Regions from separate parts of the Streptomyces sp. GbtcB7 genome, predicted to be linked through region 3. Evidence: riboswitches for the same ligand, from Rfam matches in the RefSeq annotation. Region 3 holds a riboswitch; each other region holds the start of a gene.
What was found. Region 3 has a riboswitch for thiamine pyrophosphate ahead of KVT44_RS40440 (thiamine ABC transporter substrate binding subunit). Riboswitches for the same ligand answer to the same signal wherever they lie in the genome.

Region 1: linked by a shared signal. The riboswitch ahead of thiO (glycine oxidase ThiO) and the one ahead of KVT44_RS40440 (thiamine ABC transporter substrate binding subunit) in region 3 are both predicted to bind thiamine pyrophosphate.
Region 2: linked by a shared signal. The riboswitch ahead of thiC (phosphomethylpyrimidine synthase ThiC) and the one ahead of KVT44_RS40440 (thiamine ABC transporter substrate binding subunit) in region 3 are both predicted to bind thiamine pyrophosphate.

What each region holds. Positions count from the first base shown of each region.
Region 1 covers NZ_JAGXJM010000034.1:75,609-78,547, forward strand. The annotation lists gene thiO (glycine oxidase ThiO) at 1-883, opposite strand, end outside; TPP riboswitch at 881-992, opposite strand; gene KVT44_RS41490 (hypothetical protein) at 1,087-1,437, shown strand; gene KVT44_RS41495 (NAD(P)/FAD-dependent oxidoreductase) at 1,470-2,708, shown strand; gene KVT44_RS41500 (Rv2175c family DNA-binding protein) at 2,790-2,939, shown strand, end outside.
Region 2 covers NZ_JAGXJM010000019.1:119,319-122,257, forward strand. The annotation lists gene thiC (phosphomethylpyrimidine synthase ThiC) at 1-1,488, opposite strand, end outside; TPP riboswitch at 1,481-1,658, opposite strand; gene KVT44_RS29095 (YibE/F family protein) at 1,730-2,939, shown strand, end outside.
Region 3 covers NZ_JAGXJM010000032.1:144,707-147,645, reverse strand. The annotation lists gene KVT44_RS40450 (hypothetical protein) at 1-510, opposite strand, end outside; gene rlmN (23S rRNA (adenine(2503)-C(2))-methyltransferase RlmN) at 718-1,824, shown strand; TPP riboswitch at 1,850-1,968, shown strand; gene KVT44_RS40440 (thiamine ABC transporter substrate binding subunit) at 2,051-2,939, shown strand, end outside.

The DNA of each region.
Region 1 (2,939 bases), on a different contig from region 3:
CCAGCTCCTCGCTGGTGGCGCCCACGACGAGCTCACCGTTCTCCCGCGGCACCAGATAGACCTGGCTGCCGCGCACCACGGCCCGCACGGTCCGGCTCAGGAACGGCGCGTACCGCTTCGGCACGGTCAGCCGCAGCACCTGACCCTTCACGGGCCGTACGGGCGGCAGCACGTCGGCGGGCACGCCCGGGAGCTTTCCGCTCAGGCTCCCGGCGGCGAGCACCACCTGCCCCGCCGCCAGCCGTTCGCCGCCCGTCGTGACGACCCCGGCGGCCCGGTCCCGTACGACGGTCAAGCGCTCCGCCCACGTCCGATGGAACTCCACTCCGGCCCGCTCGCACGCCTTGACCAGGGCTTTCGCGAGCCGGCGCGGGTCGATCTGGTGGTCGCCGTCGACCCGCAGCCCGCCGCGCACGCCCGGCGCGAGCATGGGTTCCAGACGGCGGCACTCCCGGCCGCTGAGCCACTCCGATTCGAGCCCCGAGCGGTGTTGCAAGGCATGCAGTTCGCGCAGGTGGGCCCGGTCGTCGGCGTCCATGGCGACGGCCAGCGTGCCGCACCGGCGGTAGCCGAGGTCCTGGCCGCTCGCCTCGGTGAGTTCGGCGGCGAAGTCGGGATAGCGGCGCGCGGAGGCGAGGTTCAGGCCCAGCAGGGTCTGCTCGCCGTAGTGCAGCTCGGTGACGGCGGCGAGCATTCCGGCGGCCACCCGTGCCGCCCCGCCGCCCGGCTCGGGGTCCACGACCGCGACGGTGAACCCGCGCTGCGCGGCCCGCCAGGCGGTCACGAGACCGATGATCCCGCCCCCGATGACGAGGACGTCTGACACACGTGCGTCCGATGACGGCGCATCCGAGGAACGTGCAGGTGTACGCGTAGGCGACATGGGTGTCCAGCCCCTCCCTTCGCCGGCATGACCCGGATCAGGTTCGTACGGTCGGAGGCCGCCAGCCTCCCTCTCAGCCCGGTGCGTCCGGGCTCCCGCGAGTAATCTTTTGTGCTGGGGGTCCGGGGGTCGCCCCCCGGGAGATGCAGCACGTTGGCCACCCTAGCCCGCTGCCGTATGTCTCAGTAAGGGAGCCTCCGTCCATGGCCCGTACGCTCGACGGCCTGGTCCTCGCCCCGGTCGCCGACCAGGCCCCCGGGCAGGTCGGTACGCGCACCCGGTTCACGTACCACGAGAAGGACGGCGAGATCTGGGCCGAGTACGCGGGCGGGGACGTCGCACGCGGTCACCTCGTGGGGACGCGGGAGGGCGACCGCCTCGACTTCCGGTACGTGCAGCTGAAGCACGACGGCAGCACCTCGTCGGGCCACTGCGTGTCCGTGGTCGTGGAGCTGCCCGACGGACGGTTGCGCCTGGAGGAGACCTGGGACTGGGAGTCCCAGGACGGGAGCGGTACGAGCGTTGTGGAACAGGTCACTGCGCACGTCCCCTGACTGACAGATTGTCAGTTGTCTATGGTGATCAGGTGAGCGAGCAGACGCGGGCACAGGTGCGGGCGCAGGGGCGTACGGCACGGCGGGTCGTCATCGTGGGTGCGGGCATGGCCGGCGTACAGACGGCGGTCGCCCTGCGGGAACAGGGATTCACCGGGGATGTGACGCTGATCGGCGCCGAGCCGCACCAGCCGTACGACCGGCCACCCCTGTCCAAGGCGGTACTGCTCGGCAAGGCCGAGGGCTCCGCCTTCGACATCGACTTCGAGGCGCTGGACATCGAACTGCGGCTCGGCTGCGAGGCGCTGGGCCTGCGCCCCGCGGACCACGAGCTGGACACCGAGGCAGGACCGGTGCCCTACGACGTCCTGGTCCTCGCGACCGGCGCGGAACCGATCCAGCTGCCGGGCTCGGAGGGCGTCCCCGGCGTCCATCTGCTGCGGACCCTGGACGACGCCGAGCGGCTGCGCCCCGTGCTCGCCCAGCAGCACGACATCGTGGTCGTCGGGGCGGGCTGGATCGGTGCGGAGTTCGCGACGGCGGCGCGTGAGGCCGGGTGCGCGGTCACGGTCGTCGAGGCCGCCGACCGGCCGCTGGCCGGCGCGCTGCCCGCGGAGGTGGCCGCGCCGATGACCGCCTGGTACGCGGACAGCGGCGCGTCGCTGCGCACCCACGCGCGCGTGGAGCGCGTCGAGCCCGGCGCGGTGGTCCTTGACGACGGCACGCGGGTGCCGGCGGGCGCCGTGGTCGTCGGCATCGGCGCGCGCCCCGCCACCGCCTGGCTGGCCGGCTCCGGCATCGAGCTAGGCGCCCACCGCGAAGTGGTCGCCGACAGCCACCTGCGCACCTCCGTGCCGGACATCTACGCGGTCGGCGACTGCGCCTCCTTCCCGTCGGGCCGCTACGAGGAGCGCCTCCTCGTCCACCACTGGGACAACGCCCTCCAGGCGCCGCGCACGGTCGCGGCGAACATCATCGGCGAGGCCCCGGTGGCGTACGACCCGGTCCCGTACTTCTGGTCCGAGCAGTTCGGCCGCTTCGTCCAGTATGTCGGCCATCACGCCCCCGCCGATACGACCATCTGGCGGGGCGACCCGTCGGGCGCGGCCTGGACGGTGTGCTGGCTCCGCGAGAGCCGCCTCGTCGCCCTGCTGGCCGTGGGGCGTCCCCGTGACCTGGCCCAGGGCCGCCGCCTGATCGAGGCGGGCATGCCCATGAACCCGGACATCCTGGCCGACCCGTCCCGCCCTCTGAAGGACGCCACGGCATGACCGCCCGGTTTCCGTCGCCCGGACGGCGGTCCGGGGGGCGCTCGGGTACCGAGTGTCAGTCCGGGATGGCAGGCTTGTCCCGTGACCGAGATTGACGCAAAGATCGATGCTCTCGTCCCCGCCTGGCTCACCCTCCCCGACATCGCCGAACAGCTCGGCGTCGAGGTGACCCGCGTCCGGCAGTTGGTCAAGGAGGGCCAGCTGATCGCCGTACGCCGTGGTGAGAACCGC
Region 2 (2,939 bases), on a different contig from region 3:
GTCGGCTGCGTGGGCGGCGATCTTGTAGGTGATGACGCCGGTCTTGACGTCGTCACGATTGGGCAGGCCCAAGTGCTCCTTGGGCGTGACATAGCAGAGCATGGCCGTGCCCCACCAGGCGATCATCGCGGCACCGATGCCGGAGGTGATGTGGTCGTACGCCGGCGCGACGTCCGTCGTCAGTGGGCCGAGCGTATAGAACGGAGCTTCATCACAGATCTCCTGCTGAAGGTCGATGTTCTCCTTGATCTTGTGCATCGGGACATGTCCCGGGCCCTCGATCATCGTCTGTACATGAAAACGCTTCGCGATCGTGTTGAGTTCCCCGAGCGTCCTCAACTCCGCGAACTGAGCTGCGTCGTTGGCGTCCGCGATCGACCCGGGCCGCAGCCCGTCACCGAGCGAGTATGTGACGTCGTACGCCGCGAGGATCTCGCAGAGTTCCTCGAAGTTCTCGTAGAGGAACGATTCCTTGTGGTGCGCGAGGCACCAGGCCGCCATGATCGAGCCGCCGCGCGAGACGATGCCGGTCTTGCGGTTCGCGGTGAGCGGCACGTACGGCAGCCGCACGCCCGCGTGGACCGTCATGTAGTCCACGCCCTGCTCGGCCTGCTCGATGACCGTGTCCTTGTAGATCTCCCAGGTCAGCTCCTCGGCGCGGCCGTCCACCTTCTCCAGAGCCTGGTAGAGCGGCACCGTGCCGATGGGGACGGGGGAGTTGCGCAGGACCCATTCCCGCGTGGTGTGGATATTGCGACCGGTGGACAGATCCATGACCGTGTCCGCGCCCCAGCGGGTCGCCCAGGTCATCTTCTCGACCTCCTCCTCGATGGAGGAGGTGACGGCGGAGTTGCCGATGTTGGCGTTGACCTTCACCAGGAACCGCTTGCCGATGATCATCGGCTCGATCTCCGGGTGGTTGACGTTCGCGGGCAGCACCGCGCGACCGGCGGCGATCTCCTCGCGTACGACCTCGGGGTCGACGTTCTCGCGGACCGCCACGAACTCCATCTCGGGCGTGATCTCGCCCCGCCGGGCGTACGCGAGCTGCGTGACCGCCTCTCCGGGACGACCTCGACGCGGCTGGCGCGGCCGCCCCGGGAAGACCGCGTCGAGGTTGCGCAGGCCCCCGCGCGGCGAGGTGTGCTTGATTCCGTCGTCCTCGGGACGGACGGGACGGCCCGCGTACTCCTCGGTGTCACCGCGGGCGATGATCCAGTTCTCGCGCAGTGGCGCGAGGCCCCTGCGTACGTCGGTGTCGACGACCGGATCGGTGTACGGGCCGGAGGTGTCGTACAGCGTGACGGACTGCCCGTTGGTGAGGTGCACTTGACGGACCGGCACCCGCAGATCGGGGCGCGAACCCCCGACGTATCCCTTGTGCCAGCCGATGGACTTCCCGGCCTCCCGCGGCTGTTCGCCCTCAGGCGTGGCAGGCGCCCCGCCCGTCTGGCTGGAGGCAGGCGTGCGTACGTCCTTGTTGGTCATGAGACCTACTCCCTACGCCGGCATTACCCGGTAACAGGTTCGGCGGTCGACGCAGCGGATTCCGTCTGCCGACGTCCCTTGTGAAACATCACTCGTTCCACGTGAAACATCGCTAAGACGGAGGTCAGCGCCCTCTCAGCCCGGTGCTCCGAGCTCCCGCGTGTGCAAAGGTGACTCCACGCTAGCGTCATATCTGGCGCGGTGAACAGAGGGCCCTCGCCGTTCTTGCGATGATCGGTCGGTGACCACAACGCAGCAGCCCCCGTTCCCGCCGTCCGAGCCGCCGCGCCGACGCGGTCCCGGAGACGGCTATGGACCTGGCTCCGGAGACGGCCGCGGACACGGACCGGGCGGTGGCCCCGGCCCCGGTCCAGGAGGCGGGCATGGGCACGGACCGGGTGAGGGACACGGGCACGGCCCCGGGGACCGACACGGACATGGGTCTGGGTCTGGGTCCGGGAATGGACCTGGGCCGGGGAACGGGCACGGCCGTGGGGACGGGCACGGGTCTGGGGACGGGCACGGATCTGGGCACTCGCACAGTCACAGCCATGGGCCCGCCACGCCCGTCTCCAAGCATCTGCGCAAGGTCATCGCGGCCATTCTGATCCCCTTCGCCGCCGCGGTCGTCGTGGGTCTCGCGGTGCTCTGGCCCGGTGGCGCCCCTTCCCACGAGCGCACCGGCGTCGGCTTCGACCGGCAGACCCAGCAGGCCACGGTCACCAAGGTCGACAAGGTCAGCTGCAAGTCCGTGAACGCGTCGGGGGAGACCCCGACCGGCGACACGTCCACCGCCGAGGGCTCCTCCGCGCAGCAACAGGCGACGGGCGACTGCAAAAAGGCGACGATCCGGATCGACACCGGCAAGGACAAGGGCCGTACGTTCACGGAGATCATCCAGCCTGACCAGTCACGGCAGTTGCACGAGGGCGAGAAGGTCGTGGCCGCGTACGAGCCCTCCGCGCCCAGGGATCTGCAGTACTCGGTCACCGATGTGAACCGGAAGTTCCCGATGGCGCTGCTCGCCGGGATCTTCGCGCTGGCCGTCGTGGTGGTGGGCCGGATGCGCGGTGTCATGGCGCTGGTCGCACTGGCCATCAGCTTCGTGATCCTGACCTTCTTCATCCTGCCGGCGATCCTGCAGGGCTCGAATCCGCTGGTCGTGGCCGTGGTCGGGGCGAGCGCCATCATGCTGATCGCGCTCTACATGTGCCACGGCCTCTCGGCCCGTACGTCGGTGGCGGTGCTCGGCACCCTGCTCTCTCTGGTGCTGATCGGCATCCTCGGCTCGGAGTTCATCGGCTGGGCGGCACTGACCGGCAACACGGACGACAACACCGGTCTGATCCACGGCCTGTATCCGTCCATCGACATGAGCGGTCTGCTGCTCGCGGGCGTCATCATCGGTTCGCTCGGTGTGCTCGACGATGTGACGGTGACGCAGACCTCGG
Region 3 (2,939 bases):
GGGCAGCGGATACGGCTCTTCGTCCTCGTCCGGCCAGGGGACGACGTCGGCGGGACGGTCCCCGGCCCAGTAGGGCAGCTCGAAGGGGAGCGGCTCGCCGATGTTCTCGATGATGCCGCTGTCCGGCGACAGACTCAGGGAGCGGACCAGGTGCCCGTCCTCCCACACTGCGAACGCGAGCCAGTCGACGACACTGTGCATGGCGTGCAGGACGAGCCGTCGGCCGGCGCTTGCCGCGACGAGGTGCTCGGGAAGCTGGGACGGGAAGTCGATCATTACCCGTTGGTCGCAGACGATCTCCACGCCCGGTCGGCTCGCGGCATACGCCGTGTCTTTCGGGGGATACACGCCGCCTCCCAGCGACGAGCCTGAGAGCTGCTCGATCTCCCAGCCCGGGTAAAGGCGCCGCATCATCTCGGACGTCCGCGGCAGGTCCGCCGCCTCCACCTGTCGCAGCAGGCCCGGCACCTCGCCGTCGGCATAGATGAGCAGTCCCGTTTTGGCTCCCATGGCCCCTCCCCGATGAGTCGCGCTCGATGGTCGTCGCACCATAGCCACCGGCACTGACATCGCCAGGAAGGTCCGCCCGAGTACCGCGCTGGGCCGTCCCTGGGCCGTGCGAGGCCGACCGAAGCTGACAGAGGCCGCCCACGGGTGACCGCCCCCACCCCGCTCTGGCCTGGGCCGGCGGAGTTGATCTGCGACACTGGAAGGGTTATGCCGAAGCCCGGAGAACTCACATTCGTCGCCCCCCGCGGAGCCAAGAAGCCGCCGCGGCACCTCGCCGACCTCACGCCCGCCGAGCGCAAAGAGGCGGTTGCCGCGATCGGTGAGAAGCCGTTTCGCGCCAAGCAGCTCTCGCAGCACTACTTCGCGCGGTACGCGCACGATCCCGCGGAGTGGACGGACATCCCGGCCGCCGCGCGCGGCAAGCTCCAGGAGGCGCTGCTTCCCGAGCTGATGACGGTCGTGCGGCATCTGTCGACCGACCAGGACACCACCCGCAAGACTCTGTGGCGCCTGTTCGACGGCACACTCGTCGAGTCCGTGCTGATGCGCTACCCGGACCGGGTGACCATGTGCATCAGCTCGCAGGCGGGCTGCGGGATGAACTGCCCGTTCTGCGCCACCGGACAGGCCGGCCTGGACCGGAACCTGTCCACGGGCGAGATCGTGCACCAGATCGTGGACGGGATGCGGGCCCTCAGGGACGGCGAGATCCCGGGCGGCCCGGCGCGGCTGAGCAACATCGTCTTCATGGGCATGGGCGAGCCGCTCGCCAACTACAAGCGAGTGGTGGGCGCCATCCGCGCGCTCACCGACCCCGAGCCGGACGGGCTCGGGCTCTCGCAGCGCGGGATCACCGTGTCGACGGTCGGGCTGGTGCCCGCCATCCACCGGTTCTCCGACGAGGGCTTCAAGTGCCGCCTCGCCATCTCGCTGCACGCCCCGGACGACGAGCTGCGCGACACCCTCGTCCCCGTCAACACGCGGTGGAAGGTGCGCGAGGTGCTGGACGCAGGCTGGGAGTACGCGGCCAAGTCCGGGCGTCGCCTGTCCATCGAGTACGCCCTCATCCGGGACATCAACGACCAGGCATGGCGTGGTGACCGGCTCGGGCGGCTGCTCAGGGGCAAGCCCGTACACGTCAACCTCATCCCGCTGAACCCGACACCGGGTTCGAAGTGGACCGCCTCGCGGCCCGAGGACGAGAAGGCGTTCGTCGAGGCCATCGCGGCTCACGGGGTGCCGGTGACCGTCCGGGACACCCGGGGCCAGGAGATCGACGGAGCCTGTGGTCAGCTCGCCGCCACCGAGCGGTAATCTGGCGAGGTCCAACCACATCTTCATATTCCGACAGGGGAGCGCCACAGCGCTGAGAGTGCGGTAGCCGGAGCACCGGTGGGCCGCAGACCCTCTGAACCTTGCCCAGGTCATTCTGGGTAGGAAGTTCGGGCATCACTCAAGCTGTTGCGCCCTGCCCGGGAACCTTCCGAGGATCCCGGGCAGGGCCGCGTCTCTTCCTGGTCATCCCAGGAGGAATTCAGTGATCACCAAGAGGACGACCACGGCCGTCGTCATCGGGCTGGGCCTCGTCACGCTGTCCGCGTGCGGGTCCTCCGACAGCGGCGGTGCCGGGGACTCCAAGACCGTCACGCTCGTCAGCCACGACTCGTGGGCCGTGTCGAAGAGCGTGCTGGAGGACTTCGAGAAGCAGTCCGGGTACAAGGTCAGGGTCCTCAAGGACGGCGACGCCGGGCAGGCCGTCAACAAGGCCATCCTCACCAAGGACAACCCGCAGGGCGACGTCTTCTTCGGCGTCGACAACACCCTGCTGTCCCGCGCGCTCGACAACGGGCTGTTCCAGTCGTACGAGGCCAAGGGCTCCGACCAGATCGTCCAGCAGTACCGGATCGACCAGGACAGGCACCGGGTCACGCCCATCGACTCCGGTGACATCTGCGTCAACTACGACAAGGCCTACTTCAGCAAGCACAAGCTGGCCCCGCCGGCCTCCTTCGACGACCTGATCAAGCCCGCGTACAAGAACCTCCTCGTCACCGAGAACGCGGCCACGTCCTCGCCCGGCCTCGGCTTCCTGCTCGGGACCGCCGCGAAGTACGGGGATGGGGGCACCTCCCGCTCGAGCGGAGCCGAGAGTGGGGGAGGCTGGCAGGACTACTGGAAGAAGCTCAAGGCCAACGGCGTGAAGGTGGTCGACGGCTGGGAGCAGGCCTACAACGACGAGTTCTCCGGGTCCGCGGGCGGCAAGAAGGCCAAGGCCGACCGGCCGCTGGTCGTCTCGTACGCCTCCTCCCCGCCCGCCGAGGTGATCTACGCCGACCCGAAGCCGAAGACCGCGCCGACCGGGGTCGCGAGCGACACCTGCTTCCGCCAGGTCGAGTACGCGGGGCTGCTGAGCAACGCGAAGAACACCA